Regions from separate parts of the Pseudoalteromonas piscicida genome, predicted to be linked through region 2. Evidence: predicted binding sites of a transcription regulator. Region 2 holds the regulator's gene; the other holds the start of a gene.
The links. The regulator NrdR, encoded in region 2, represses ribonucleotide reductase genes. The targets are predictions, from matches to a motif close to AAACACNANATNTNGTGTTT.
Positions count from the first base shown of each region.

Region 1: the regulator NrdR is predicted to act here: its motif matches at 12,706-12,725, upstream of nrdA (class 1a ribonucleoside-diphosphate reductase subunit alpha).

Region 1 covers NZ_CP021646.1:1,668,002-1,684,554, forward strand. The annotation lists gene B1L02_RS07910 (FAD-dependent oxidoreductase) at 1-1,958, shown strand, start outside; gene B1L02_RS07915 (DoxX family protein) at 2,022-2,729, shown strand; gene B1L02_RS07920 (NAD(P)H nitroreductase) at 2,914-3,462, shown strand; gene upp (uracil phosphoribosyltransferase) at 3,475-4,107, shown strand; gene B1L02_RS07930 (M1 family aminopeptidase) at 4,232-5,659, shown strand; gene B1L02_RS07935 (TonB-dependent receptor) at 5,728-8,154, opposite strand; gene B1L02_RS07940 (YaeQ family protein) at 8,329-8,853, shown strand; gene yfaE (class I ribonucleotide reductase maintenance protein YfaE) at 8,897-9,169, opposite strand; gene nrdB (class Ia ribonucleoside-diphosphate reductase subunit beta) at 9,169-10,299, opposite strand; gene nrdA (class 1a ribonucleoside-diphosphate reductase subunit alpha) at 10,353-12,638, opposite strand; gene B1L02_RS07960 (HAD family hydrolase) at 12,994-13,641, opposite strand; gene ubiG (bifunctional 2-polyprenyl-6-hydroxyphenol methylase/3-demethylubiquinol 3-O-methyltransferase UbiG) at 13,638-14,348, opposite strand; gene gyrA (DNA gyrase subunit A) at 14,613-16,553, shown strand, end outside.
Region 2 covers NZ_CP021646.1:745,227-761,779, forward strand. The annotation lists gene thrA (bifunctional aspartate kinase/homoserine dehydrogenase I) at 1-1,676, shown strand, start outside; gene thrB (homoserine kinase) at 1,682-2,620, shown strand; gene thrC (threonine synthase) at 2,620-3,903, shown strand; gene glyA (serine hydroxymethyltransferase) at 4,161-5,417, shown strand; gene nrdR (transcriptional regulator NrdR) at 5,503-5,952, shown strand; gene ribD (bifunctional diaminohydroxyphosphoribosylaminopyrimidine deaminase/5-amino-6-(5-phosphoribosylamino)uracil reductase RibD) at 5,949-7,061, shown strand; gene B1L02_RS03560 (riboflavin synthase) at 7,063-7,719, shown strand; gene ribBA (bifunctional 3,4-dihydroxy-2-butanone-4-phosphate synthase/GTP cyclohydrolase II) at 7,748-8,860, shown strand; gene ribE (6,7-dimethyl-8-ribityllumazine synthase) at 8,977-9,441, shown strand; gene nusB (transcription antitermination factor NusB) at 9,453-9,863, shown strand; gene thiL (thiamine-phosphate kinase) at 9,907-10,869, shown strand; gene B1L02_RS03585 (phosphatidylglycerophosphatase A) at 10,878-11,360, shown strand; partial or broken gene B1L02_RS03590 (two-component regulator propeller domain-containing protein) at 11,385-14,464, shown strand; gene dxs (1-deoxy-D-xylulose-5-phosphate synthase) at 14,564-16,435, opposite strand.

The sequences.
Region 1 (16,553 bases), 920 kb from region 2:
TAGAACAAGAACTACAACTTAAACATACCAGTTTGCGAAATCGCTTGGTAATGGGATCAATGCATACCGGGCTTGAAGAAGGATGGCACAACCGAAAGCGACTCGCTGCATTTTATGAAGAACGAGCAAAAGGCGGAGTGGGTCTGATCGTAACCGGTGGTTACAGTCCAAACCTACGCGGTAAGCTGACACCCATTTCTTCATCTTTTAACTCGTTATACGACGTGGTTAAACACAAAGCATACACTGACGTGGTACATAAACATGGCGGCAAAATTTGTCTACAGTTACTACATGCTGGGCGCTATGCTTATCATCCATTCAACACCGCACCCAGTGCGATTAAAGCACCGATTAATCCATATAAACCAAAAGCAATGAGCTTAAGCGCCATAAAAGGTACGATTAAAGACTTTGCTCATTCAGCTAAGTTGGCCGAAAAAGCAGGGTATGATGGCGTGGAGATCATGGGCTCAGAAGGGTATTTAATCAATGAGTTTATGGCTAATCATACCAATAAGCGCACTGATGAGTATGGTGGTAGCTTAGAAAACAGAATGCGATTGGCAACGGATGTTGTAAAAGCGGTTAGAGCAAAGGTGAGTGATAAGTTCATTATCGTTTTTCGTCTCTCGGTCATGGACTTAATCCCAAATGGATCAACACCCGACGAAGTGGTGCTTCAAGCCAAAGCTTTGGTCGCAGCAGGCGTTGATATTCTTAACACCGGTATTGGTTGGCACGAAGCGCGAGTACCGACCATCGCTTCTATGGTTCCACCGGGCGCTTACCGCGAAGCGTCTAACCGCTTGAAACAAGCCGTTGATATTCCCGTGGTGGCGGTAAACCGTATCAATACCCCTGAGCTTGCCAATGACATACTTGCAAAAGGAGATGCGGATCTTATTTCGATGGCACGACCATTACTTGCGGACCCTGAATTCTTTAATAAGTACCAAACGCAACGCACAGAGCAAATTAATATTTGTATTGGGTGCAACCAAGGCTGCTTAGACCATGTTTTTAAAGGCAAACGTGCTACGTGTTTGGTGAACCCACAAGCAGGATTTGAGCTAGATTATCCGCTTGAAAAAGCCAAAACCAAAAAACAAGTACTTGTGGTTGGGGCTGGACCGGCTGGGTTGTCGGTCAGTTATTATCTCGCTAAAAAAGGCCACCAAGTTAAGCTTATCGATAAAGGAAGCGAGCTTGGTGGTCAGTTTAATTTAGCGATGCGGATCCCAGGAAAAGAGGACTTCCAGCACACACTTAAATACTATGTCAGCGAAATAAATCGCTTGGGTGTAGAGCTTTGTCTAGACACACCTTATGAAGAAACAATGGCAAGCGCGTTTGATGATGTGGTATTCGCAACGGGTGTAAGCCCACGTATGTTGAAAATAGAATGCGCAGATGGTAAACGCGTGTTTGCCTATGACGAAGTTATTAAAGGTGAAGTGAAATTAGGCAACAAAATTGCCATTTTAGGCGCTGGTGGTATTGGTTTTGATATGGTCGCGTTTTTAACTGAACAGCGAGAACAATCTATTCCTGATTTTAAATCACAGTGGGGAATAGAGTGTGAAGCGCAGCCATCACAAGAGCAAAGGCCTATTTATATGTTAAAACGCTCTGAGGGACGTTTTGGTAAAGACTTAGGTAAGACCACCGGCTGGATCCACAGAGCCGTTGCAAAACATCACAATGTTCAGCAAATTGCAGAATGCGAATATATCAGCTTTGATAATCAAGGTTTGACTGTAAGAGTTGCAGGTGAAGAACAACTGCTAGATGTAGATACGGTCATTGCCTGTATTGGGCAAGTTTCTAACGATAGCTTGTTTGATAAAGAGGCATTACCTGACAATCAGCATGTTATTGGTGGTGCCAAACTGGCTGCTGCGATTGATGCTAAGAGAGCGATTGCAGAGGCCCTTCAGGTAGCAAGAAAGATCTAATGAAATAACCCAACCCAATCTGCGGTCTATACTGATAATTCAAACATCAACTATGGACCGCATATGCTTGCCAACCTACTAAAGCCGTATCGGCAACAACAAAATTTATCTCAACATTTTTCTGGTCTCGCGCCATTACTTATGCGCCTTATTCTTGCGCCAGTTATGATCATTGCAGGTTACAATAAATTAAATTTGGCCAATCCGGACGCAACATTTTTACAACGCCTCCTCGCCGATCCCAATATTGTCGCATGGTTTGGCAATAGTGAATGGGGCTTAGGTTTACCTTTTCCTGACTTACTTGCCTTTCTAGCCGCTTGGGCGGAGTTTTTAGGTGGCTGGTTAATTTTGCTTGGCTTGCTTACGCGTTTGGTGTCTATTCCACTTATGGTTACTATGTTTGTTGCTGCAACGACGGTTCATTTGGATAACGGTTGGTTTTCGATAACGCCAACAAATCCAGATACTAGCGCCGCAAAAGTATTAGACTGGCTCGGCTTTGAAGAAGCTAAAGTAAGTTTAGAAAATAGCCTCGAAGCAAAGCAACGTTTAGATTCGATTAAAGAGATAGTCGCAGAAAATGGCAGACCAAATTATCTCTATGAAAAAGGGAATATTGTTATTTTAAACAATGGAATTGAATTTGCGGCAACTTACTTTGTATTACTACTATCACTATTTTTTACCGGTGGTGGACGTTATGTCAGTGTTGACTATTGGTTGAGGCTACTTATTGATAGCAAACAACGCGATTTACTTCCAGAATAAAAGGAGGTTTTGCAAGGAGGCAATCCAGAAACCCGTGTTGTTGCGTGGTCGAATTTAAGGGGAGATGGTAGACTACCGCCACGTAATACCAAATTGCTTAATTAAGTGGTCTATATTGAGGCAAGTATTAAGTCAAATTGGTATAATTCACGGTCATTTTGAAGGCACAACACGGGATGAGTTAATGGACGCCATAGAACTACTTTTAACACGCCAGTCAGATAGCAATTTGTCTTTTCCTGGACCTAACCCTGCTCAGTTAGAAATCATAAAAAAAGCAGCACTAAAAGTGCCAGATCATGGTGGTTTAACACCGTTTAGATTTATTACAGTAGAAGAAAAAGGCCGTGAAAAGCTAGGTGAAATCTACTATCAAGCGGCGGTAAAAGAGCAGCAAGAGCAACGAGTAATAGATAGAGCGAGACAGCTACCAGAGCGCGCGCCAATGTTAATCATCGCAGTATCTCCTTATCAAGAGCATCCAAAAGTGCCTCGTATTGAGCAAATTCAAAGTGCAGGCTGTAGTGTATTTGCTATGCAGCAGGCGGCTTTTGCACAGGGGTTGTCTGGTGTATGGCGAACTGGCTACTTTGCTCAGAGTCCAGAAGTGAAAAAGCAACTTGGTCTCGATGAAAAAGATGAAATCGTTGGCTATCTTTATTTAGGCACGCCTACGGTGCAGTGCACTAAGCCTATAAGACACATACCAGAAGATTTCTTTAGTAGTTTATAAGGATACGCAGCCATGGCATTACATGTAATTGATCACCCATTAGTTCAGCATAAACTTGGACTCTTGCGAGAGCAGGGTATATCAACCAAAAATTTTCGCGAAATTGTTTCAGAAGTTGGCAACTTACTCACTTACGAAGCAACAAAAGATCTGACGTTGAGCGATCAGGTTATTTCTGCTTGGGACGGTAACGAGTTAACAGTTAAAAGGCTGACAGGTAAAAAGATCACCTTAGTGCCAATCTTAAGAGCTGGTTTGGGAATGCTAGATGGCATACTGCAGTTGATCCCTGCGGCTAAAGTGAGTGTTGTGGGTTTACAGCGCAACGAAGAAACACTTGAACCTGTGCCTTATTTCGAGAAGTTGGTGGGCAATATCGATGCTAGACTTGCATTAGTTATTGACCCAATGCTGGCGACAGGTGGCTCACTGATTGCTACTATCGACATGCTCAAAAAAGCAGGTTCAAAAGAGATCAGAGCGATTGTACTTGTGGCAGCGCCTGAGGGAGTAAAGCTGGTGGAAGAAGCGCATCCTGATGTCGAAATTTACACGGCAGCATTAGATAGCCACTTAAATGAGAAAGGATATATAGTCCCTGGACTTGGTGATGCCGGTGACAAAATCTTTGGTACGAGAACTTAGTAGATTTAGTGACTAACAAATTTTGTTTTTTGATCTAAAACAATGATACAAAAAAATATGGTAGTAAAAACACGCCTTCCGCTCTATTTTTGTTAAAACAACAAAATAATATTAAGGATAGACGATGTATTTGCTACGTATTTTTTTGTGGCTAAGCTGCATTTCTGCTTCAGCAAACGAGCTCCCCAGTATTGAAAAAATAGAAACATTTGCTACCAACTATCATCTCAATCTCAACATACATACACAAACAAGCAGTCTATCTGGCAGCGCAACGATAACGGTTAAAAATCAAGGAACAACACCAACTAGAGTAATCCCTTTAAGACTTTATCGCTTGCTTAGTGTAGTCGGTATCACTTCGGAAGCGGGTAAGTCCCTCAACTATACACAACGAGTAGTAAGTAACATTGATGACTCACTATTTCAGTCTAATTATATTAAATTATCGTTATCTGAGGCGCTCCAACCAGATCAACAGACAACTTTTACTGTTAATTATTCTGGCCATATAAAGGGATATGTGGAAACTGGGATGGGTTACATTAAAGATGACATCACCCCTTTATTTTCTATTATTCGTATGGACGCATATGCTTATCCGCTCATCACAGTGCCTGATGATAGGGTAAATCGCGCGTCACGCTTTTGGCAGAAGTTGTATAACTACACTGCTGACATCGAAGTGGATAGTGGCTTAGTAGTAGCAAATGGTGGCATTTTATTGGGCGTAATAGAAACCAGTCATGGCCGAAAGGTGTATTCTTACAAAAATCAGAAACCCTCATGGAGAATGGACTTCATGGTTGCACCATATACCGTGACAAAAGGGCATGGCTTTAAGCTATTTACGTTACCGGGAAATAAATATGCAACTGACTATATAGAAAAAGCAAAGCAAACCATAACATTGTATGAAAGCTGGTTTGGTCAACGTCAAAGTACTGGTGAGTTTAGTTTTATAGAGATCCCGAAGGGGTTTGGTGCTCAAGCTGACGTTACCGCAATTATCCAAGACAGCGAAGGGTTTGTGGAGGTAACCCGCCTGTATCATGAACTTAGTCATTTATGGGATCCACGTTCGAATGAAAGTTACTCACCGCGCTGGAATGAAGGCAAGGCGACCTTTTTAGAGTATTTAACTGATTCGCGGTTTAATAAAACGGTGTCTTTAAGCTCGCATATGACAAACGTGTTAAAACGGGCAAAGAAACAATTTGGTAAACAGCCAAAATATTTAACGACTACGTTTGAAGAATATGGAAAAGCGGGGCTTAATGCCTATTCGGTAGGGGCGCTATTTTTTGCGCTCTTGCATCATGAGCTAGGAGAGGAAAGGTTTAATCATTTACTACGTACTTTTTATGCAGCACATGTTAAAAGCGAAGCATCAACAGGCGACTTTATCCTTGCACTGCGTGACTTAAAAGACCCTAACATTGATTGGATATTATCTCGTTGGGTGAATAGCCATAGGTTCACGCTTGATATTTTACACGCCACCAACTTTGAGCACTTCATCATGTTGAGTATAAGAAGCAGTAAAATATAAACAAGCCAAATAAAAAAGCTACCCATAATAGGTAGCTTTTTGGCTTCTATAAAAGAAAGGAATCGGTATTAAAAGTAGCCTCTGATGCCAAGCTTAATGTTACGACCTGGAAGTGGGGCTTGCTCTTTAATAAACGAGCTATGCACAAAGCCTAGCTCATCTGTTAGGTTATCAAGGTTAACATAACCAACCATGTCACTGCCCATAAACTCAAAGTCATAATTGAATGACATATCCACTAACGTATAACCCTTAGTTTCACTTTCGTAGCTAGCAATATTATTTTGATCAAAGTAATGCGTCACCGTGAAGTTAGCAGTTAAATTCTTGTAGCTGTGCTCGTAATCCAGACCGAGCTTGTTGCTCGGGATACGTGGTAAATATTCGTCGTTATCTAACTTCGCTGTTAGCGAGTCACCAAACAATTTGACGCGCGCAAAGTTACTTAGTTTGTAATGGGCATCAAACTCAAGACCATATAGCTTGGCATCACTACTTTCAAACTTAAACACTGGAACGGCGCCTTCATGTTCATGATCCGCCACTTCTAAACCGTGCTCTGGACTAAAGATATAGTCTGTTAATGCCTGATAGTAGAAGTTTTCGATGTCGTTGTAGAAGAAATTAACGGTATAGCCAAAGTCGCCTGAGAACTTTCTAAAGCTGATGTCTAAGTTGTTTGATGTTTCTTGTTTGATATCTTGCGGCTCGAAGTGTAATTGATCACCTTCAAGCTCATAACCAAGCCCTAGTTCATAGGTGCTGGTTGCGATATGAATGCCATTTGAAAGCAATTCAGCGGTTAATGGTGCGCGCTCAGAGCGAGACAGCGAAACGGCAACGTTTTGGCCTTCAGCAAAATCGTACACGCCACCAATAGACAGACTTAGATTTGTCATTTCAAGGTCATAAGAAATAAACCCATTATCTAAGTTGCCACCATGATCGTGGTCATGGTCATGATCACTGTCATGCGAGTGATCTTCTTCATATGCTTCTAGCTGATTACCTTCGCTTGATAGCTGGTAGTCTTCGATACGAGCCCCTAACTCAAGCGTAAAATCTCCAAAACGGCGTTCTTCTAGGATATAAAATGCGTGCGTTTTGGTGTTGGTCGATGGCGTGAAAGCTTCAGCACCGTTTGCAGCGTAATCGCTGTCGGAGAAATGATATCCAACAGTGCCGTGCCACTCACCTAAGCGGTGCTCTGCGGTTAAGCGTAACTCGGTTGTGTCATTTTCAAATACTGTGCCTATGTTTCCGTCTTCAATTTCAGCATGCTCATAATCGGTGTAACCGACGCGTAGACCAATAGACTCAAGCCAATCACTGTGCACTGCATAATTTACAAGGCCTTGCCAACGGTCCTGCTTTACTCGGGCAAATACTGATTCTTCCTCGTGGTCATGACCTTCCTCTCCATGCTCATGCTCATGATCATGGCCAATATGTGAGTGAGCTGGAATACCATAGTCGGTATCAACACGCCCATAAGAGAAACCAACGGTCAGATGATCACCGACATAACTCGAACCTAAATTAAATTGCTCAGAATCGATAAAGGTGTTATCGACGCGGTTGGCATACTCTGCGTCATGCTCTTCTGCTTCGTGGGCATGATCTTCGCCTTCATGTTCGTCGTGTGGAAGCGCGAAGTTAGGGGTTTCATAGTCATCACCTTTACGCTTAACGCCATCGAAATGGAAGTTGAAGCCGTCAAAGCCAGATTCTAATAACACCGCAAAGGTATTGGTATTTGAGTTGGTATCATGGCTATAGTCGGCAGCGCCTTGAAGGCTTTCGATCACATCAGTCGGAATACGATTATCAACGACATTAACCACACCACCGATTGCACCTGAGCCGTATAGTAGGGTCGCTGGGCCTCTTAGCACTTCAATTTGCTGTGCGGCTAGAGAATCGTTGGTGTTTGCGTGATCCGGACCAACGCGCGAGGCATCGCTACTATCTAAACCATTTTGTGTGATTTTAACTCGAGGACCATCTAAACCACGGATAATAGGGCTTGAACTTACCGGACCAAAATAACTGGCATTGATCCCTGGTTGGCCTTTTAGTGTTTCACCCAGTGTGGGCTTTGCACGGTTTTTTAGTTCATCACCGCTTAATACACTCACTGGAGAGGTCATTTCCATACTATTTTTGTGCAGGGCAGAAGAATAAACAACTATGCTCTCAACGGACGTTGGTGTTAGCTCAACACGTACGAAACCTTGCTCTTCGGTAACATTAATACGATGATCTAAGTAGTTTGGTTTTGAGATATGAAGCTGCGAGTCAGCATCAAGTTCAATTGTAAATTGGCCAAATTTATCTGACTTTACCGATTTACTTTTGCCATGAAGATGGATAGTGGCGTTACTGAGAGGTTGATTGGTTGCATCAACAACTTTACCTGTTAGTTGTGCAGCATAGGCTGGCGCTGCACCGATTATTGAAATTAATGCGCTGGCGATAAGAGACTGCTTAAACATATTTTATTACCACGAGTTAGATTATGTATTGAACGAGTAAGCCTATTCGGCTAGTAGAGTGATAATATAACACTACAAATTTAGTGGATCAATAACGTTATACTATAACTTAGTTATTGTTGAAATTAGAATTACAACTATAGTTAAGGAACAAGTCAAAGTGAGCACAACGTAATGAACAAGCCATTTGTTTTCAAGGCAAGGATTAAGGTTGCTGACTTATTTCACCATAGCCACCATGAAGAAGCATTTACCACTGCCATATTGTCAAAAGAAAGTAGTGAGCATTTTGCGATGAAATTGCTTGGGATCTGCGCACTGTCTTTTGAAAAGCCCGCAAAGTGGAGCAAGGCGGAGAAAAAGTATTGGCCGGATGTATGGCTTGAAGATGACAACAAAGAGGTTGAAGTCGCCTTGTTTATAGGTACCTTAGAAGTCGATGAGATACTCAAGTACGAAAAGCTTTATGCTAAGGTTGTGGTGTTGTGTGCTGACGGTGAGCAATGGTTTGAAGAGCGTCGAGCGCAATTACAGTTTATTGGGTCTTTCTCTGTGTTTAGTATTCCCACGGACTTTGTGGTTGAATTGTGTGAAATGCTGACGCGAAGTCTACATTGGGATGTGATTTTTGAAAATGGGGCGATGAGTGTTACTGATAGTGAACACTACATTCGTACTCAAATTACCAAGCTGATTTAACGCAGTAGAAAAGGATAACGGCTGCCAGAGAGCAAGTTGTTAACTAAGGTAGCTCTATTTTGATATGACTTTTGGGCTTGCTACAGCACAATAAAATTTCCCCATCTCTCACAAAAGCAAGTGGCTCGTTCGCGTACTGTATTTGTCCTTCGATGAGCTTCGCACGGCAAGCGCCACAAAAACCTTCGCGGCATTGATAGGGGACTTCAATATTTGCGGCTTCAAGGGTTTCAAGTATCGAAGACGAAGAAGCCAAATATTCCAGTGGCTCCTCAATATTCTCAACCTGAATTAGGAAGGATGGCTTTTCAACCATTACAGGTCGAAATCGCCAAAGTCAGAGGCATCAACTTCAGAATCAATTTGTCCAACAAGGTATGAGCTGATCTCAGCTTCCTGTGGTGCAACCTGAACATTGTCAGAAACAAGCCAAGCATTGATCCACGGAATAGGATTCGATTTGGTCTCAAATTGCGTTGGTAAACCAACTGCTGCCATACGAATATTTGTGATGTACTCGACGTATTGACACAAAATATCTTTGTTTAGTCCAATCATTGAACCGTCTTTAAACAGGTACTCAGCCCATTCTTTTTCTTGCTCAGCTGCTTCAACAAACATCTTAATTGCTTCTTCACGGCATTGTGCTGCCACGATAGACATTTCAGGGTCGTCTTTGCCTTCTTGCATGATATTTAGCATGTGCTGTGTGCCAGACAAATGAAGCGCCTCATCACGAGCAATCAGTTTGATGATCTTTGCATTACCTTCCATAAGCTCACGCTCAGCAAAAGCAAACGAGCAGGCAAAACTCACGTAGAAGCGGATCGCTTCTAAGATGTTTACCGACATGATACAAAGGTACAGGAGCTTTTTCAGTTCAAACAAGTTTATGACGACCGTTGTGCCGTTAATTTCATGTTTGCCTTCACCATACTGATTATAAAGGCTTACCTTTTCAATCAGTTCATCGTAATACTTAGTAACCGCATCCGCACGTTCAACAATTTTGTCATTGCCCACGATGTCGTCAAAGATTAACTCAGGATTTTGCGTCACATTACGAATAATGTGAGTGTAAGAGCGACTGTGGATCGTTTCACTAAACGCCCAAGTTTCGATCCAAGTTTCAAGTTCAGGAATGGAGACGATCGGCAAAAGTGCAACGTTCGGAGAGCGACCTTGTACACTGTCTAGCAATGTTTGATATTTTAGGTTGCTCAAAAAGATATGTCTTTCGTGCTCAGGAAGTGCCTGAAAGTCCAATCTATCCTTACTTACGTCAACTTCTTCTGGACGCCAGAAAAACGATAATTGCTTTTCAATTAGCTTTTCGAAAATAGGGAACTTCTGCTGGTCGTAGCGAGATACATTAACAGTTTGTCCGAAAAACATCGGTTCTTTTAACTGGTCGTTATGATTTCTGCTAAACGTAGAATATGCCATAAATGTGTTACTCAATACCTAAAAAAGCGGGTGAAGACCACCCGCATAAAAAGTTATATCTTACAAGCGCCGCCTTCACAGCCATCGTCTTCTGCTTCTGGTTTCAACTCATCTTGAGCATCCGAAGCACCGTCGCGGGTATTATGGTAGTAAAGTGTCTTAACACCAAGTTTGTACGCGGTGAGTAAGTCTTTTAGCAATAGCTTCATAGGAACTTTACCTGCTTCAAACTTACTTGGATCATAATTGGTATTTGCAGAGATAGTTTGATCGATGAACTTCTGCATAATACCAACTAGCGCCAAGTAACCATCGTTAGATGGAATATCCCAAAGTAGCTCATAGTTGTCTTTGAGGCGGTCGTACTCTGGTACAACTTGCTTCAAGATACCATCTTTACTCGCTTTAACACTGATATGACCACGAGGCGGTTCTATACCGTTTGTCGCGTTTGAAATTTGCGATGATGTTTCCGACGGCATCAATGCTGACAACGTTGAGTTACGCATACCGTGTTCTTGGATGCTTGCTCTTAGGGCATCCCAGTCAAGGCGTAATGGCTCCTCACAGACTTTATCAAGGTCACGCTTATAGGTATCTATTGGCATAATACCTTGTGAGTAGGTCGTCTCGTTAAACTTAGGACAAGCACCGCGCTCTTTTGCCAGTTCATTCGATGCTTTCATCAGATAGTATTGGATCGCTTCAAATGTTCTGTGTGTTAGGCCGTTAGCGCTACCGTCTGAGTACTTAACACCATTCTTTGCAAGATAATAAGCAAAGTTAATCACACCGATACCCAGTGTACGGCGTCCCATTGTCGCATTGTACGCGGCAGGTACTGGATAGTCTTGATAGTCTAACAGGTTATCAAGTGCACGAACCGCAAGCTCGGCTAACTCTTCTAACTCATCTAGAGACTTGATTGCACCTAAGTTAAATGCTGAAAGCGTACAAAGCGCAATTTCGCCTTCAGGGTCATTTACATGGCTTAGCGGCTTCGTTGGTAGTGCAATTTCAAGACATAAGTTTGACTGGCGGATCGGTGCAACCTTAGAGTCAAACGGGCTGTGTGTATTACAGTGGTCAACGTTTTGTAGATAAATGCGACCAGTGCTCGCACGTTCTTGTGCAAACATTGAGAATAATTCAATCGCTTTAATGCGTTTCTTACGAATAGACTCATCTTGCTCGTACTTAACATACAGTTCTTCGAATTTATCTTGATCTTCAAAGAATGCGTCATAAAGACCAGGCACATCTGATGGACTAAATAGCGTGATATAGTCGTCTTTAATTAGGCGGCTATACATGGTTTTGTTGAACTGCACGCCATAATCTAAATGACGCACGCGGTTCTCTTCAACACCACGGTTATTTTTTAGTACTAATAGGTTTTCAACTTCAAGATGCCAAAGCGGGTAGAATAGGGTCGCTGCGCCACCACGCACACCGCCTTGGGAGCAGCTTTTAACAGCCGTTTGGAAGTGCTTATAAAAAGGAATACATCCTGTGTGGTATGCTTCACCATTTCTAATTGGGCTACCAAGTGCACGAATACGACCAGCGTTGATACCAATACCAGCGCGCTGACTGACGTATTTTACAATCGCAGAAGAAGTTGCGTTGATTGAATCTAGGCTATCAGCACATTCAATAAGTACGCATGAGCTAAACTGACGTGTCGGCGTGCGAACACCAGCCATAATTGGCGTTGGTAATGAAATTTTGAAGGTTGAAACCGCATCGTAGAATCGCTTAATGTAATCTAGACGCGTTTCTTTCGGGTAGTTTGCAAACAAGCTTGCAGCAACAAGAACATATAAGAACTGCGCACTTTCATAGATCTCACCTGTTACGCGGTTTTGTACAAGGTACTTACCTTCCAACTGCTTAACGGCTGCATAGCTGAAGTTCATATCTCGGCTATGGTCGATGTAGCTGTTTAGCTCATCAAACTCTGCTTTTGTGTAGTCAGTGAGAAGGTGCTGATCATAGCGCTTGTCTTCAACCAACTTTACCACATGGTCGTGTAAGTGCGGCGGCTCAAAACAGCCATAGGCTTTCTTACGCAAATGGAAAATAGCCAAGCGAGCGGCTAGATACTGATAATCTGGAGACTCTTTTGAGATCAGATCGGCTGCAGCTTTAATAATCGTTTCGTGGATATCACCAGTACGAATACCGTCATAAAACTGGATGTGTGACTTTAATTCAACCTGAGAAACTGAGACGTTATCTAGGCCTTCTGCCGCCCATGTAATGACACGATGGATCTTATCTAGATCTAACGGTTCTTTGCGACCGTTTCTTTTGCATACAGATAGCTGTTGGTTCATGTTATGTGCCTGTATTCCTTAGGAACGCGCTTTAGATATCGCACGAATATAAAATTGTTTAGCAAACCACCACTATATATGGTGCCCTAGTGGCTAGGGATCACAAGATAGTGGGGTTGACGTGAATTTGCAAGAGAACAACTCGGGCAGAATTGTGGATAAGTTTGGGATAATTTATTTATGTAAGTATCCACTAACCTATGACAATCCACTTATCTGCCCACAAAGAAAAATCAACAGAAAGATGACGCATTTCAGTAAAAATAAAAAAAAATTCTAACTGATTTTTTTCTACACAAATTCGTATCTATTATAGCAAAAACACAATATATGGTGTTTTATTTTTTAATCGACACTAAATATGCGATAGTGTGTCTAATGGGTTAGTAAGATAGAGATCCGCATGCCATGACTTTGCTTCAGCTTCTGATGGAATGAATCCCCACATTGCTGCTGCACTAATCATTTTTGCGGATTTTGCAGCAACGATATCTCGCTCAGCATCGCCAACATAAATACAACGCGTAGGTGAAACCCCCAATTTTGACGCCACTAACAGTAAAGGCTCGGGATGAGGTTTAGCCACAGCCAAGGTATCTCCACACACAACTGTCTCGATCTTTGCAAGTTCAGGGATCTGTTTTAGTAGCGGAAGTGTTAAAAATTCAGGCTTGTTTGTCATGATCCCAACCTGAACCTCTTTTTCTACAAGTGCCGCTAATAACTCACCAATTTGCGCAAAGCATTGGGAGTGTACTGATAAATTCTCAAGGTAGTAGTCGAGCACTCCCTGACGTAATACCTGAGTATCGTAGTGCTTTAATGACTCGCCAAATCCTACCTGCAGCATCGCTGCTACGCCGTTTGATATCGCACTGCTATATACCTGTTTGCCGACTGTAGGCATTTTATTAGCAGCTAAAACGTGGTTTAGTGCGGCTCCCAAGTCGTCACTGGTATCCAGCAATGTACCGTCTAAATCAAATAATACAGCTTGGATCATGCCAGCTTCTCAAAGTGTAGAATGTAGTTAACTGAAACGTCCTTGGTTAAAGTAAATGTTTTGCCGATAGGGTTGTAGTTAATTCCTGTCGCCGCTCTCACTTTGAGGTCGTACTTTTCAGCCCAATCAATTAAGGTCGAGGGGCGGATAAACTTATCATGCTCATGCGTGCCTTCTGGAACCATCTTAAGCAGTTTTTCAGCAGCGACGATAGCCAGTAAATACGCTTTCGTGGTTTTGTTTAAGGTAGAAAAAAATACGTGACCGCCGGGCTTAACTAGCTGTGCGACTGAACGAATAATGGATTCTGGGTCTGGTACGTGTTCTAACATTTCCATACAAGTTACTACATCGAACTCGCCTTGGTGCATGGCTGCGAATTCTTCCGCTGGCACTTTTTGATAGTCTACGTTAACGCCGACCTCTAACGCGTGGAGCTTTGCGACGTTAAGCGGCTCTTGCCCCATATCGATACCGGTTGCATTTGCACCCAGCTTAGCCATGCTTTCTGTTAAAATCCCGCCACCACAACCGACATCCAATACTGTTTTTGCAAATAGGCCTTCACATTTATCGTTGATAAAGTCCAATCTTAATGGGTTAATGTCGTGTAATGGCTTAAATTCTCCCTCGCGGTCCCACCAGCGCTCTGCTATTTCTTCAAATTTGGCGATTTCATTAGGGTCTACATTTTGATGTTCGGTCATAAAAAACTTCCTCGTCGAATTGAGCGCATTATAAAGGGGATTAGATAAAAATAGCACCTGTAAAACGGTAAAAAGTGTGTTAGCATGCTTGACGAATTTTATAATAAACAAAGCCCCGCTGATACTCTGAGGCAATTCGGCTATTTTTTGAAGCGCGTTTAATTGGCGCTTCAGCAGAAAAAGCAATTTGATATTCAGATAGCATCTCAACACAAGTTGTAGTGTGACACAAAAGGGGTAGACACTGAAGGAAAGTGGAGTCAAATGTCTGATCTCGCCAATGAAATCCTGCCAGTCAATATCGAAGATGAATTAAAAAATTCATACCTAGATTATGCGATGAGTGTAATCGTAGGTCGTGCATTACCTGACGTACGTGACGGCCTTAAGCCTGTTCACCGTCGTGTATTGTTCGCGATGAATGAACTTAAAAATGACTGGAACAAACCTTATAAAAAGTCAGCTCGTGTAGTTGGTGACGTAATCGGTAAATATCACCCACATGGTGATAGCGCGGTTTACGATACTATTGTACGTATGGCTCAGCCTTTTTCTCTACGCTATATGCTAGTAGATGGACAAGGTAACTTTGGTTCTGTCGATGGTGACTCTGCAGCTGCGATGCGTTATACCGAAGTACGTATGGCTAAAGTCGCTCACGAGTTACTTGCTGACCTTGAAAAAGAAACCGTTGATTATGTACCAAACTACGATGGTACAGAGCAAATTCCAGATGTGTTACCAACTAAAGTGCCTAACCTATTGGTGAATGGTTCATCTGGTATCGCGGTTGGTATGGCTACCAATATTCCACCTCACAATTTAACAGAGGTGATCAATGGGTGTTTGGCTGTGATCCAGAATCCAGACATCACCATTGAAGAGTTAATCGATTATATTCCGGGTCCTGATTTCCCAACTGCCGCTATCATTAGCGGTAAAAATGGCATCGAACAAGCCTATAAAACAGGTCGTGGTAAGATTTATATCCGCGCGAAAGCTGACATCGAAGTCGATGAGAAAACAGGCAAAGAAACCATCATCGTTCATGAAATTCCTTACCAGGTTAACAAGGCAAGATTAATCGAAAAGATCGCAGAACTTGTTAAAGACAAAAAGGTTGAAGGGATTAGTGCACTACGCGACGAGTCGGATAAAGACGGTATGCGTATTGTTATTGAAATCAAACGTGGTGAAGTAGGTGAAGTTGTACTAAACAACCTATACGCTCAAACACAACTACAAACTGTGTTTGGTATCAATATGGTTGCGCTAGATAACAACCAGCCAAAGTGTTTCAACCTAAAAGAAATGCTCGATGCGTTTATCATTCACCGTCGTGAAGTCGTAACGCGTCGTACTGTATTTGATCTTCGTAAGGCAAGAGACAGAGCGCATACGCTTGAAGGCCTAGCAATTGCGCTAGCAAACATTGACCCTATCATTGAGCTTATTCGTAAGTCACCAACACCAGCGGAAGCGAAAGCGGCGCTTACGGCGCGAGCTTGGGATCTTGGTAACGTTAAATCAATGCTTGAGCGCACTGGCGAAGAAAATGTTGCACGTCCAGACTGGTTAGCTGAAGAACTCGGGATCCGTGACGGTCAGTATTATTTGTCTGAGCAACAAGCCCAAGCAATTCTTGACTTAAGACTACACAAATTAACGGGTCTTGAGCACGAGAAAATTCTGGCAGAATACAAAGAGCTACTCGATCTTATCGCTGAACTACTGTATATCCTTTCCTCTCCAGAACGTTTGATGGAAGTGATCCGTGATGAGCTTGTCGAAATCAAAGAAACATATGGTGATGAGCGTCGTACAGAGATCACTGCTGCAGCGCACGATATCAGTCTAGAGGATTTGATCAACGAAGAAGACGTTGTCGTTACGCTTTCTCACGAAGGCTACGTGAAATATCAACCTCTTAGCGATTACGAAGCACAGCGTCGTGGTGGTAAAGGGCGATCTGCAACTAAGATGAAAGATGAAGACTTTATCGAACGTCTACTCGTTGCAAATACTCACGATACAATTCTTTGTTTCTCCACTTCGGGGCGCTTATATTGGTTAAAAGTTTACCAGTTGCCGCTCGCATCACGTGCTGCGCGCGGTAAGCCAATTGTTAACTTGTTACCACTCGAAGCTGATGAGCGTATTACGACAATTTTACCGGTTCGTGAATACGAAGAAGATAAGTTTATC
Region 2 (16,553 bases):
TATCTTATTTTGGCGCTAAAGTGCTCCACCCAAAAACAATCTTACCTTGCGCAAAAGCAGATGTGCCTTGTGAAATTAAAAATACTCATGATCCAGAAGTGCCTGGCTCACTGATCTGTGCCCAGGGCGGTGGAGAAGCTCCCGTTAAAGCGCTTTCGAGTCTTGATAAACTGGCTATGTTGACCGTGGCAGGACCAGGGATGAAAGGCAAGGTTGGCATGGCTGCTCGAGTATTTTCCGCATTGGCAGCAGATAATGTATCCATCGTACTCATTACGCAATCCTCCTGTGAATTCAGCATCAGTTTCTGTGTCCATGAGCAAGACTTAACTCTCGCGCTGGTTGCGCTTGAACAGGCATTTGAGCTTGAAACGCAAGCAGGTTTAATCGACCCAATTGAAGTCCAGCGTAGCCTTGCTATCGTTACTTTGGTTGGCGATAACATGAAAGCGCACAAAGGTCTTGCGGCCAAATTCTTTGCTTCACTTGCTCAGGCTCAGGTAAATATTGTTGCCATTGCGCAGGACTCAACGGAGAGTTCGATTTCGGCAGTGGTTGACGGTGAACTTTGCCAAGACGCGGTAAAGGTGTGTCACGAAAACTTCTTTACGCATGTCCCGTCTATTGATGTGTTCTTGATTGGCTGCGGTCTAGTGGGTCAGGAGTTAATGAAGCAGTTTCATAAGCAGCAAGCATGGCTTGAAAAACGTAATATACGCTTGAACCTCTATGGCATTGCAAACTCAAGTAAGTGTTATTTAGACCCAGAAGGCGTACCGTTTGATAACTGGGAACTGGCGCTAGAGAAAGCTGAGTCGGGCTTTGATTTACAACAGGTTAGCCAGTTTGTTAGACAAAATCATTTAATTAATCCTGTGATTGTCGATTGTAGTGCGGCTCAGTTCGTTGCCGATGGCTATTTAGATTTTCTTAATGCAGGTTTTCATGTCGTGGCGGCTAACAAAAAAGCCAATACTGGCAGCTATGAGTATTATCAGTCACTACAACAGGCTGCACTAGCTAAGCGCCGTCACTTTTTATATGAAACCAACGTGGGCGCCGGACTCCCTGTATTAGACAATCTCAAATTGCTGTTTGGCGCAGGAGATGAACTGCTGTCATTCAGTGGTATTTTGTCAGGCTCGCTATCGTATATCTTTGGCGTATTGTCGGATGGTTTATCACTATCGGAAGCGACAGAGAAAGCCAAACAAAGCGGTTTTACAGAGCCAGACCCTCGCGATGACTTATCTGGTACGGATGTCGCGCGTAAGCTGCTTATCATTGCTCGTGAATCGGGACTGCCGCTGGAGCTGGGCGATATTGAAGTTGAATCTGTATTACCTGAAGGGTTTGCCGAGGGCGCCAGTGTTGACGAATTTATGGCGCAATTACCACAATTAGATGACGCTTTTGCTGCGCGTATTGCAGCGGCAAAAGCACAAGGTCAAGTGCTACGCTATGTTGGTTCAATCGTTGACGGTAAATGTCGCGTTGGCATAGAAGCGGTAGATAAAGAGCATGCCCTGTACGATATTCGCGATGGTGAAAATGCATTGGCTATTTTAAGTCAGTATTATCAACCAAAGCCTTTTGTGATAAGAGGCTATGGTGCCGGTGCTGAGGTAACCTCTGCGGGTGTATTTGCTGATATTCTAAAAACGCTGTCGAGGTAGGGGTAATGAAAACATTTTATGCCCCAGCATCAATGGGCAATTTTTGTGTTGGCTTTGATGCTCTTGGCGCCGCACTCCAGCCTATTGATGGCAGTTTACTGGGTGATCAGGTCAGTGTTGAAGCCGCAGATCGTGATACGTTCAATTGTATTGGTCCATATGCCGATAAGCTCTCAGCCGATCCCAAAGACAATTTGGCGTTTCAGTGTTTACAGCACTTTAAACAGCATGTGGCGCCGAACATGCCTGCGGTTGCCATGACCTTGTATAAAGGCCTTCCTGTTGGCTCAGGTTTAGGTTCGAGTGCTTGCTCTGTGGTTGCCGCTTTTGCTGCACTCAACGATTTTGCCAATACGCAATTAAGCCAAGAGGCGCTCATTGAATTGATGGCCGACTTTGAAGCAAAGGTCAGTGGCGGTCGTCACTACGACAATATCACGCCATGTTACCTTGGTGGACTACAACTGACTGCGGACTGCATTCCAAGTAAAGCAATTAGTGTTGCGCATGATGAAAGCTGGTTTTATGTCATTGCTTATCCAGGCTTTGCATTGAATACAGCGAAAGCTAGGCAAGCGCTTCCGCAGCAGTTTTCTTTGCATGATACGGTGGAATTTGCCCAGCGACTGTCGGGCTTTTGTTTATTGATGCAGTCAGGTCAATTTGACAAAGCACTGTCGATGATGAAAGACAGTATTGCCGAGGAAGCGAGAGCGCCACTCATTGCCGGCTTTAGCGAAGCACAAGAAGTGCTGCCAGCCCTAGGTGCCGAGCTGGTGAGTATTTCAGGGGCTGGGCCCACACTATTTACCATTTGTAAGTCTGAGCAACAGGCAAACGCAGTGCAGCAATGGTTGCAACAAAATTACATCAATGAAGCGGGTTTTAGCCATATTTGCCGATTAGATGCGCTAGGCACAAGAGAATTAAAGGATCAAAAGTAATGAAATTAGTGAATTTAAAAGACGAACATCAGGTTGTTTCATTTGTTGAAGCGGTAAAAATCGGTTTAGGTCGTAACCAAGGGGTATTTTTTCCTCCTACATTTGAGCGTATTGCGGATGTTGATGCACTACTTGAATTACCTTTTGCTGAGCGTAGTGCCAAGGTATTGCATCACCTTATTGGTGATGAGCTACCACAAGATACGCTTGATGCAATGGTAGAACGCGCCTTTAATTTCCCAGCTAAGTTAGTAGAAGTTGCTAAAAATCAGCATTGTTTAGAGCTTTTCCATGGACCGACATTGGCGTTTAAGGACTTTGGCGGCCGCTTTATGGCGGAATGCATTAGCATGTTTAATCAGGGGGAGCGCGTGACTATCCTTACGGCAACAAGCGGTGATACTGGCGCCGCCGTTGCCCATGCATTTTACGAAAAAGAAAATGTCGATGTGGTGATCCTTTACCCCCATGGCAAAATTTCGCTTGCCCAACAAAAGCTGTTTACTACACTTGGGAAAAACATTCATTGTTATGCTGTAGATGGCAGTTTTGATGATTGCCAAGCGATGGTGAAATCCGCGTTCCTTGATGACGAAGTAAAGCAAAATCTTGGCCTCAATTCAGCAAACTCTATCAACATCAGCCGCTTAGTGGCGCAAGTGTGTTATTACTTTGAAGCGCTAGCGCAATTACCTAAATCGCAGCGTGATAATGTGCATGTCTCGGTGCCAAGTGGTAACTTCGGTAATGTCTGTGCGGCGATGATTGCGGCGGCGATTGGATTACCTATTGCCAAGTTAAGTGCCACGACAAACCAAAATGATACTGTGCCCCGTTACATTGCGTCGGGTGAGTGGCAACCAAACGACACTTTGGAGTCACTCTCTAATGCGATGGACGTGAGTAAACCTAATAACTGGCCTCGTGTTGAAATCATGCTGGAAAGAGGTGATTTTAACAAACATGACTTTTATTCACGTTCGGTGTCGGAAGCGCGTACTCAGGCGGTCATGCAAGAGTTGCATGGCAAAGGCTATCTAGCTGAACCACATACCGCGATAGCTTACGAAGGATTAGCACTGGATTCGCAAGCAGGTGAAACCGGCATTTTCCTTGCTACTGCGCATCCTTCGAAGTTTAAAGAATCTGTAGAAGGTGTTTTAAATCAGCAGCTTGATATGCCAAAACCCTTGGCCGATGCATTGCAAAAACCATGTTTAGCTGAGCCGCTCAGCGCGGATTATGATGCTTTGAAAGCAGCGATGTTGGCAAAGCTGAACTAAATGAGAATGAACACTTAAGTGGGTAATTGGCCCGCTTAAGTATGTTCAATTTCACAACTATATTAGCTTTTCAAATGCAACTTAGGTTGTCTTATTTAAAATATTAATGTTTAAATAAAAAAATATCATCGCGATAGGGGTGTGAAATAAATTCAATCCCTGCTTAAATATGCCCATGCTGATTTCATAGGCAAACTGGTTATCTTGTGATGCTAGATTGTCTTTAAAAATACCCTTACGTTTACCTAGGAGAAACCATGTTAGAACGTAACATGAATATTGCAGATTTTGACCCAGAACTATTTGCAGCGATTGAAGCAGAAACTTCACGTCAAGAAGAGCACATCGAGCTTATCGCTTCTGAGAATTACTGTAGCCCACGTGTACTTGAAGCACAGGGTTCTCAGCTAACAAACAAGTATGCTGAAGGTTACCCAGGTAAGCGTTACTACGGTGGTTGTGAGCACGTTGACGTGGTTGAGCAACTCGCGATTGACCGTGCCAATGCGCTATTTGGTTCTACTTACGCAAACGTCCAGCCTCACGCTGGCTCACAAGCAAACGCAGCGGTATTCCAAGCGCTACTTCAGCCACATGACACTGTGCTAGGTATGAGCCTGGCTCACGGTGGTCACTTAACGCACGGTTCACACGTAAACTTCTCTGGTAAAACGTACAATGCTATCCAGTACGGTCTAAACGAAGAAACAGGCGAAATCGATTACGCACAAGTTGAAGCGTTAGCACTTGAGCACAAGCCAAAAATGATCATTGGCGGTTTCTCTGCGTACTCAGGTATCGTTGACTGGGCTAAGTTCCGTGAAATCGCTGATAAAGTAGGCGCTTACCTACTTGTTGATATGGCGCACGTTGCGGGCCTCGTTGCTGCTGGTATCTACCCAAGCCCAGTGCCTCATGCACACGTTGTAACAACAACAACGCATAAAACACTAGCGGGTCCTCGTGGCGGTCTTATCATCTCTGCGTGTGATGATGAAGAAATCTACAAAAAGCTAAACTCAGCGGTATTCCCTGGTGGCCAAGGTGGTCCTCTATGTCACGTTATCGCTGCGAAAGCGGTTGCGTTCAAAGAAGCATTACAACCAGAGTTCAAGTCATACCAAGAGCAAGTGGTTAAAAATGCACAAGCTATGGTTGCGGTACTGCAAGAGCGTGGTTATAAAGTGGTTTCTGGCAAAACTGAAAACCACCTATTCCTACTTGACCTGATTGATAAAGACATCACAGGTAAAGATGCGGATGCAGCACTTGGTCGCGCTAACATCACAGTAAACAAAAACTCAGTACCAAACGATCCGCGTTCACCGTTCGTTACTTCTGGCCTTCGCATCGGTTCTCCTGCGATCACTCGCCGTGGCTTTAAAGAAGCTGAGTCGAAAGAGCTTGCTGGCTGGATCTGTGACGTACTAGACAACATCAATGATGAGTCTGTACAGGCACAAGTGAAAGAAAAAGTAAAAGCAATTTGCGCTAAATTACCTGTTTACGCATAATTTCGCTCACAAAAAAGCAGTTTTTTGTTATGATTAAGGCCGCATTCAAGCGGCCTTTTTTGTTTTTGAGTCAACGAGAGCGTCTATGCATTGTCCATTCTGTACAGCCAAAGATACCAAAGTGATAGATTCACGTTTGGTTGCTTCCGGCCACCAAGTTCGTCGCCGTCGTGAGTGTATTTTATGCCACGAACGCTTTACTACCTTTGAAGGTGCTGAGCTCGTAATGCCGCGAGTGATAAAGCAAGACGGTACCAGAGAGCCCTTCAATGAAGATAAGCTACTCAATGGTATGCACCGAGCGCTGGAAAAGCGTCCTGTCAGCACAGAACAAATAGAAGAAGTGGTACATCAGATTAAATCTCAAATTCGTGGCACTGGTGAACGCGAAGTAGCCAGCGACATGATTGGCGAATGCATTATGGAAGCCCTCAAAAAGCTCGATAAAGTGGCTTACGTGCGATTTGCTTCGGTATATCGTTCTTTTGAAGATATTCGTGAGTTTGGTGAAGAAATTGCGAGGTTGGGGGATTGAGCCAGTTCACACCGCAAGACCATGATTACATGAGCCGCGCCATCGCGCTTGCAAAGCGCGGTAAATATACCACAACGCCAAACCCCAATGTCGGTTGTGTGATCGTAAAAGACAATGAAATAGTCGGTGAAGGCGCGCACTTAAAAGCAGGTGAAGGTCATGCTGAAGTGCATGCGCTTAAGCAAGCTGGAGTTAAGGCCGCTGGTGCAACTGCCTATGTAACGCTTGAGCCATGCAGTCACTATGGCAGAACGCCGCCGTGTGCAAAAGGTCTGATTGACGCAGGCGTCAGCAGAGTGGTTGCTGCCATGGTTGATCCCAATCCACAAGTTGCAGGGCGTGGATTGGCAATGTTAGAGGCCGCGGGAATTGAAACGGCTTTTGGTTTGCTAGAGCCACAAGCAAGGGCGCTAAATACCGGTTTCTTGAAGCGAATGGAGTATGGATTGCCGTTCGTGACCTGCAAGCTTGCCGCTTCTCTTGATGGCAAAACTGCATTAAATAATGGCCAGAGCAAATGGATTACCTCAGCCGCGGCGCGCTTAGACGTACAGCGCCACCGCGCGCAAAGCTGCGTGGTCTTGACCGGAGCCGATACGGTTATGGTAGACAACGCCAGACTCAATGTTCGTGAGGAGTTTTTGCAAGACACCGATTATCCTCAATCTGAGCTACGCCAGCCGATACGTGCGATTATTGACTCACAAAATCGTCTGACACCAAATCTTGCGCTATTTAAAATTGCATCTCCAGTGATTATTTTTCGCCGTACTATTGATAATTCAGCGCAATGGCCTCATTTCGTAGAGCAAATTGTCGTGCCTGAAATCAGTGATAAGCTCGATTTAAGAGCCGTGCTCAACAAGCTGGCTGAAAAGCACTGTAATTATGTTTGGTTAGAAGCTGGTGCCACCCTAGCGGGTATAATGCATGAACAAGGGCTAATCGATGAGTATATCGTCTATTTGGCACCGAAAATAATTGGCGCTGGAAAAGGGCTGTTTAACACCACACCACTGAGCGCCATGTCGCAAATACCTGAGTTAGTGTTTGGCGACGTTTGCCAAGTGGGGCCTGATCTCAAACTTATCGCGACTAAAGAGAAGTAAAATGTTTACAGGTATTATCGAAGCAACAGGAACATTAACTCAATTGCAACTCAAGGGCGGCGATTTAATTGTTCGTGTGACCACAACATCTCTTGATATGAGCGATGTAAACTTGGGTGATAGCATTGCCACCAACGGGGTTTGCCTGACCGTAACTGAGAAGTTTCATGATGGCTTCAAAGCCGATGTTTCTAACGAAACCTTAAGTTTGACGCGTTTTGCCGAGTACAAACAAGGCCAAAAGGTCAACCTTGAAAAGGCACTGCAGCCGATTTCACGTCTAGGCGGTCATTTGGTGTCAGGCCATGTGGATGGTATTGCTGAAGTGGTTGAGATAACCGCTAATGCCAGAGCGACTGACTATTGGTTGGCCGCGCCATCATCGCTAATGAAGTATATTCCGTATAAAGGTTCGGTTGCCATTGATGGTATCAGTTTGACGGTCAATGCCGTGGAACAAAATCGCTTTAAATTGACCATAGTGCCACACACGGCGCAAGAAACGACGATTGCAGGTTTTCAAGTCGGGTCAAAACTAAACTTAGAGGTTGATCAAATCGCCCGCTACCTCGAAAGACTAATTCAGGGTGAGCCAAGCGCTGCCAGCGAGTCCACTCTCACAACCAGTCTATTGGCGAAAGCTGGCTTTATAAAGTAGCCACAGACAAAGTAAAAATGGGAAAACTATGAGTTTAAATAGTGCTGAGGAAATCATCGCGGACATTAAAGCCGGTAAAATGGTTATTTTGATGGACGATGAAGACCGAGAAAATGAAGGTGATCTGATCATTGCAGCAGAGCACATTACACCAGATGCAATTAATTTCATGGCAACATATGGTCGCGGGTTAATCTGTTTAACCATGACACAGGAGCGCTGTGAGCAGCTGAACTTGCCACTAATGGTGAAAACCAATGGCGCTCAGTTCTCTACCAACTTTACTTTGTCTATTGAAGCTGCGAAAGGCGTAACGACGGGGATTTCAGCGGCAGATCGTGCTCGTACAGTGCAAGCTGCAGTTGCCAAAGGTGCTGTGCCTGAAGATATTGTACAACCTGGTCATATTTTCCCAATCATGGCGCAACCTGGTGGGGTTTTAACGCGCGCAGGTCATACTGAAGCTGGATGTGATTTAGCACGTTTGGCGGGGTTGGAACCTGCATCTGTGATTGTTGAAATTCTAAATCCAGATGGCACTATGGCACGTCGCCCACAACTAGAAGTATTCGCAAAAGAACACGATATTAAAATCGGCACCATTGCTGATTTAATTGAGTATCGTAACTTAAACGAAACCACTATCGAAAAAGTAGCAGAGTGTAAACTTCCTACTGAGTTCGGTGAGTTTAACCTAGTGACTTACAAAGACACCATTGATAATCAACTTCACTATGCGATGGTTAAAGGCGAGATCAAATCGGAAGAAGCCAATTTAGTACGTGTGCATTTGCAAAGTACGTTTAACGATATTCTTCATTCCGATCGTAGTGCTGATAGAAGCTGGACACTGCAAAGTGCCATGAAACACATCGCCGACAACGAAGGTGTATTAGTTATTCTTGGCAAACAAGAACGTAGTGAAGAGATAGAAGCATTGGTTAAGGCCTTTGCTGCGGAAGATGCGGGTGAACAAGTAAACTACCGTAAATTCCAAGGTACTTCTCGCACCGTTGGTGTGGGGTCGCAAATTTTGGCTGATTTAGGCATTCAAAAAATGCGCCTAATGAGTCTACCTAAGAAATATCACGCACTGTCTGGTTTCCACTTAGAAGTGGTTGAATACGTCGAACCAAAATAATTCCAAAATGCCAAATTGATCGCAATCGCCTATATTCAGATAGTAGGCGATTGCCATATTACTGTGCTATCATGCGCCTCAATTTGGCAATTGCTCATACAGATTAGGAACATCTAATGAAAGTAATCGAAGGTAATAAATACGCTCCTGGCAAAAAATTTGCCATTGTCATTTCACGTTTTAACGATTTTATCGGTAGCAGCTTACTTGAAGGCGCTGTTGATGAGTTGAAGCGTACCGGTGGTGTTAGCGATGAAGACATCACGGTTGTATATGTACCGGGAGCGGTTGAACTACCACTAGCAGCAAAACGCGTTGCGATGAAAAAAGAGCACGACGCGATTATTGCGCTAGGTGTGATTATTCGTGGTGGTACGCCACACTTCGATTTAGTTGCTAACGAGTCTAACAAAGGCTTAGCTAGCGTTTCATTAGATTATGACATCCCTGTTGCTTTTGGTGTACTTACTACTGAAAGCATTGAGCAAGCTATCGAGCGCGCGGGCACTAAAATGGGCAACAAAGGGGGAGAAGCCGCCCTTGGAGCTCTAGAAATGGTGAACGTGCTAGAGCAAATTTAAGAGGAATCTCAGTGAAACCAGCAGCTAGACGCAAAGCACGTGTACTTGCTTTACAAGCTATTTATTCTTGGCAGCTAAGTGGTAACCCAATTGCCGATATCGAACAGCAAATGCTGATCGAAAACGACGTAACTAAAGTCGATGTCGAATACTTCAAAGACTTAGCGCGTGGTGTTGTTGTTAACCAAAAGCAGCTAGACGAAGCGATTCGTCCGCATTTAGCTCGTCCACTTGAAGAGTTGGATATGGTTGAGCTTGCCGTGTTACGTGTTAGTGCTTATGAGCTTAAATTCCGTGAAGATGTGCCATACAAAGTGGCTATCAACGAAGGTATTGAGTTGGCGAAAATGTTCGGCGCTGAAGAGAGCCACAAATTTGTTAACGGTGTACTAGACAAAGCGGTTAAGTTTATTCGCAAATAAGCTTTACTATAGGAATAGCCGGCCTTGGCCGGCTTTTTTGTGTATGAAAGAATTTGAGCTAATCAATCACTATTTTAAAGGCCGCGGCATTACTCGCCGAGATGTAGAGCTTGGGATCGGTGACGACTGTGCCTTGGTTTCGATCCCCGCTGGGAACCAGCTTGCGGTAACAACCGACACGCTAGTTGCGGGTGTGCACTTTTTTGAAGATATACCACCTCGGGCACTTGGCCACCGTGTTATCGCGGTGAATCTTAGCGATTTAGCTGCAATGGGTGCTGAGCCTACTTGGGTATCGCTTGGCTTAACACTACCCAGCGCTGATTTGGAGTGGTTAGAAGCTTTTACTGAGGGCATGCATGAAATTGCTGAGTACTATAACGTACAGGTGATAGGTGGAGATACGACGCAAGGTCCATTGACTATCACCGTATGTGCAAAGGGTATTGTGCCAACCGGTAAAGCACTCAAGCGCTCAGGAGCCCGAGTGGGGGATTGGATTTATGTAACAGGCCCGCTAGGTGACGCAGGGCTTGCAATCGAAGCGCGAAAGCAAGGCTGGACGCTTGAGCCAAAACACCACAAAGCGGCGCTTGAAAAATTTCACTACCCAGCGCCACGGGTTGCTGCGGGTCAAGTACTTAGAGGCCTCGCAACCTCAGCAATTGATATCTCAGACGGTCTACTCGCGGATCTTAAGCACATTTTACGCAGCTCAACAGTGGGCGCTAAGATAAACGCGGATAAAGTCCCGCAGTCTGACGCGCTGCGTTCAAGTCTTGATGAAGACGCACGCATGCGACTTGCGCTGGGTTTTGGTGATGACTACGAATTACTATTCACGGTCAATGATAATAATAAAAATGCCGTGGAAACCAGATTAAAGCAATATGGTGTTGAGCCAGTTTGTATTGGCCAAATTACGGCCAATAATGGTGAAATTCAATTGCTTAAAAAAGGTCAACCTTACCAGCTTGCAGGGCTTGGTTTTGAGCATTTTAGCTAGGAGTTGGTTTGGCTAAGCAGTATGTATTTAATTTAAAGAAGCCACATCAATTCTTTGCACTCGGATTTGGTCTTGGTTTAGCGAAAAAAGCACCAGGCACTTTCGGCACATTCGCCGCATTGCCGTTTATTTTTGCAACCCAAGGCACACCAATTTGGCTGCAATGTCTTGTTGCAATTGTCATGACGTTATTTGGGATCTGGGTGTGTGGCAAAACAGCGGGCGATGTTAATGTTCACGACCATCCTGCCATCGTGTGGGATGAAGTGGCTGGCTTTTATATTACCATGATAGGGGCGGCACTTAGCTGGCAGTCATTAATCGTCGGCTTTATTTTGTTCCGCTTTTTCGATATTTTGAAACCGGGTCCGATAAGATGGCTCGATAAACGCTTGCACGGTGGTTCTGGGATCATGCTAGATGATGTATTAGCTGGCATTTTTTCATTGATTTGCGTGCAAGCTTTGTTTAAAACTGGCATTTTAGTCTAACTATGCTGATGTGATGGAATCGAGATGACAAGGCTATTGTTTTTCATTTTCACTTTGCTGCTACCAATGACGAGTTTTGCGGCGATAGATGATTACGTGGTTAAACAGTGGAATATCCAAAGTGGATTACCGTCACAAAGCGTTAAGAGTGTCGTTCAAGACAATCAGGGCTATATCTGGATTGGAACTCAATTTGGTCTAAGCCGGTTTGATGGCCATCAATTTCAAAACTTCAACACGCAAAATACCGAGTTTTTAAATAGCAATGCCATCAATAAGTTGGTGGTGGATCGATTTGGCATGCTTTGGGTTGGCACACGTCGAGGACTGTTAAGACTCAATCCACAAACCTTAGAGGCTCGACGTTTTGATTTACAGGGGCCTGTACGGGATATCCTGCAAGATGAAGACGGCGGGATCTGGATTGCTGCAAATGGTCTGTATTATGTTTCCGCTAAAAAGCTGACCTTAGCTGCCAATAACATAGAGCAAAGCACGTTAGACGTTACTCAAATCAATCAAATTGTAGGCTCAGTGACTAAAATGGCGCTAGTACCTGATGGTATCTGGTTAGTAAATGAGCGTCACTTGCTTAAAATCAGCGAATCAAGTAACCGCACTGGCGATGGGGTTAGGCTTGAATTGGCGAGTAAAGTATCACTACCCGAACAGTTAGCACAAACCATCATACATGACTTAGCTTGGGTCGATGGAAAGCTGTTTTTAGCGTCGGAGCTGGGCGCGTATTTTCTAGATATTGATGAAGTATTACGCCGTTACCAAGAAGTAGGTAATAACGCGGTATATAAGTTTCTTAACGATAAAGAAGGTGGCCTGTGGGTTTCCACCTATGGTCGGTTGTTATACCGACAAAATAATGGCATTTGGCAAGCGGTTGAACCAATTCAACTAGACCAGAGCATCTGGTTTGCCGATATTTTTATGGATGACGATGATAATATTTGGCTTGCCAGTTTAAATGAGGGGCTTTGGCTTGCTCATTCAGGTAAGGTTGAGCGTCATCATATCGGCCAACGGACAAATCAAGCTATTTCAGCCATTACTCAAGGCCCAAATGGTCAATTGTGGGTGGCTAGTAGAGAAGGTCTCGGTATTATCGGGCTAAATGATAGTTATCAGCCCGTGCTCACAAGTGCTCAGTTAAATCGCTCTGTAATACACGATTTAGAATTTCTTGGTGAAAAGCTCATTCTCGGTACTGATCGCGGTGCGCTTATCTACGAAGATGGCACACTGCAAAAGTTAAATGAGCGAGAACTCAGGCAAAATCCTGTATTTTCACTTAGCCCTTCAAACCGAGGAGGTATGTGGTTTGGTACGGGGAGGGGGTTGTATCGTCTGGATTACAAGGGATAACGCCGTTTGCCTATAATGCCTTCCTAGGTAGCCAATTCGTTACTTTTGTTGAAGACTTCCCAAGGTACGGTTTTATAGGAACTAATAAAGGCGCTTATCGTTATAACGATAAGGGGATCGAAAAAATTGGTTCTCAAACGTCCTTGGATACCGCTTATATTACCAGTATTCTGCATTTGGATACTGTGACGACTTTAGTTGGATCCCTCAATGATGGGTTATTCTATCGCACCTCAGACGGGGATTGGTACCAGCTTGATGCTTCAAATGGTTTGCCTTACGGATCGATATTTTCGCTGCATTATGACAAGAGCAACCAGCTCATCTGGGTGAGCACGATGAAAGGGGTGTATCGCATGCCCGTTGCGCAATTTGGTCACGCTATAGAGAGTTTGCAAGTTGAACAAGTAATAAGCCCATTTGATAGACAGCTTGATGGCAGACCAAGCCAGTGTTGTTCAGGGCTTGGGCATGATGCAGTGGTTGAAACCGAGTCTGCTATTTTTTACCCCAGCTTACAAGGTGTTGTTGAGATCCCTAAAAATGTCCAGCTTTTTGGTGGCGGGGATTTATTGCCAAGATTAGAATCACTGTCTACCCACGATAGAGTATTTAGCACCGAGTCATTAAATCAAGTGATCCAGCTTGATACTTCTGAGCGTGATCTAACTATCAATTATACCGCAATCGACTTTTACGCGCCGCATAGCATTGAATTTAGATACAAGCTAAAAGGGCACGATACGCAGTGGCGTGATGCCCAGTCACGACGCGAAGCAATTTATACTAATTTACCACCAGGAAACTTCACCTTTGTTTTAGAAGCTAAGCGCCAAGGGCAAGATTGGGAGCAGGCGAAGGTGCTTAACTTATCCATTATGTTACCGCGCCGTTTCGATGAGACGATTTACTTTAGGCTGTTTATTACCTGCGCGTTTATCTTTATGTTCTATCTGATATTTTGGGTATTTAGAGCGCAAGAAAGAAGAAAGCAAGCAGCGCTAGAGGCGTTGATAGCTGAGCGTACTACAGAGCTCAGGAAAGCCAACGAAAAGCTCAATCAGGTTAACACTCAGCTTAAGCTTGTGAGCCACTCAGATGAATTGACGGGACTACGTAGTCGTCGCTTCCTCTTTGATCAGTTACCAAAAGATGTCGAGCATTATCAGCGCAATGCACAGTCGCTGCAGGCTCAAAATAAGAGCTTGGTATTGATGATTATGAACATCGACGATTTCAGCAAAATTAATGACTCTTACGGCCCGATTGGCGGTGATAGTTGTTTGCAGCAATTAGCTACGTTACTCAATACACGAACGCAAGGTTCTGATTATGTCGTCCGTTGGAGCGGTGACGAATTCTTATTACTATTGCGCGACTTTAGCAGAGATTTTATTGAAGAGTATGTTAGCGACTTATGTAAGGCGATTGCTGAAACGGATTACCGCTTACCGAATGGTAAAACGACCAAATTGACGGTGTCGATGGGCTGGTCATATTATCCATTACCACTACTGGGCGGCAAGGTTATTGGTTGGGAATCATCTGTGAACCTAGCTGATATCGCATTACATCAGGTCAAACAACGTGGCGGTGATGGTGCTGCGACAATCTTCTTTGACGATCAATTGGATGCATTCGAATTTGAGCAAAGCGCGAATATAGAGTCTCAGTTACAACTTCTGCAAAGCAATGGACTTGCGGAAGTAAGAGTGTGGATGAGGTAAAGCTCGTCACTAGCTTTTAAACTGTCAACGTATCTCAAGACGAGAGATGGAGAATAAAAAAGGCTTCCAAATGGAAGCCTTTTTTAGAACTGCTCAGAGTCAAGACTGTGGATTTACCCAAGCCTTAATTTGCTGACTTATTCCTTCACTGCTTAAGCCCAATTCAGCGTGGATCTCAGTTTGCGAGCCATGCTTAATAAACTCATCAGGTAGGCCGAGTAGTTTGATTGGCTTTAGATGACCTTGAGCTATTAGATATTCGCTCACAGCAGAGCCTGCACCACCAGCAATCGCATTGTCTTCAAGTGTTACAAAGCGCTCGTGAGTTACCACTAACTCTTCGATAAGTGCGGTGTCTAAAGGCTTTACAAAGCGCATATCCACAAGTGTAGCATTTAGCTCTTCGGCAACAGTTTGCGCGTTTTCGAACAAAGTACCAAAGCTTAAAATAGCGAGCTTTTCACCTTCTCTCACTACTTTGCCTTTACCAATTTCTAGCTCGGTCATTTCGGAGGTAATGTCTGCGCTTCCTGCACTACCTCGAGGGTATCTTACCGCAGCTGGCCTATTTAGGCGGTGACCAGTATAGAGCATTTGGCGACACTCATTGAGGTCGCTTGGTGCCATGATCACCATATTAGGAATACAGCGCAAAAAGCTTAAATCATAAGCCCCTTGGTGTGTTTCACCATCGGCACCAACGACACCTGCGCGGTCAATAGCAAAAAGTACTGGTAGATTTTGTAGTGCGACATCATGAATGAGTTGGTCATATGCGCGTTGCAAAAAGCTAGAATAGATTGCAACAACTGGGTTGAGGTCTTCACAAGCGAAGCCCGCAGCAAGCGTTACTGCATGTTGCTCAGCAATAGCGACATCGAAATACTGAGCCGGATACTCTTTAGAAAAGCGCACCATGCCAGAGCCTTCACGCATTGCCGGTGTAATAGCCATCAGCTTATTATCTTGTGCGGCCATATCACAGAGCCAGTCACCAAACACTTTTGAAAAGGTCGGTGCGCTGGGTTTGGATTTGGGTAAGCTATGCACGCTTGGATCAAACTTAGGCACTGCATGATAACCAATAGGGTCTGCTTCTGCTGGTTTATAGCCTTTCCCTTTTTGGGTTTTAACGTGTAATAGTTGAGGACCTTTTAAGTTTCGCATATTACGCAGCGTATCTACCAGCGTCTCTACATTATGTCCGTCAATTGGCCCTATATAGTTAAAACCTAGCTCTTCAAAGAAGGTACCAGGGATTATCATCCCCTTTAAATGCTCTTCCATGCGACCTGCAAGCTCTTTAACTGGAGGCACGCCGGACAGCAGTTTTTTGCTGCCTTCGCGAATATTGGTGTAAAAACTACCAGAAAGGATCTTCGCGAAATGATTTGTAAGTGCGCCAACGTTTTCCGAGATAGACATTTCGTTGTCGTTTAGGATCACTAACATATCCGGATTGATGTCGCCAGCGTGGTTCATGGCTTCAAATGCCATGCCTGCGGTCATTGCACCATCACCAATAACGGCGACGGTTTTACGTCCAATGCCTTCCTTTTCAGCAGCAATTGCCATACCAAGTGCCGCTGATATTGAGGTACTAGAATGGCCGACACTAAACGTATCGTATTCGCTTTCTTCTCTATAGGGGAAAGGATGTAAGCCATCCTTTTGGCGAATAGTATGCATCCGATCTCTTCGGCCTGTCAGTAGCTTGTGCGGATAGGCTTGATGACCTACATCCCAAACTAGCCTATCGCTTGGTGTGTTATATACATAGTGTAAAGCCACGGTAAGCTCTACAGTGCCTAAGCCAGATGCAAAATGACCGCTACTTTGAGAGACTGAGTTCAGCAAATACTCGCGAAGCTCATCACTAAACGCGGTTAACTTGTGCTGGGGTAATTGACGGAGTTGACTTGGGTCGTCAATTAACGCGAGTAAAGGATACTTGCTACTATCAAGTTTCATGGTATTTATCAGAGTCCTAAGTGAATCTCAGCGCAATTCCTCGCGTGGTTCACTTCATAATTATTAAAATTCTTCACTAACTGGCCATGATATTATGTTAGCCAGCGTTTACAAAGTA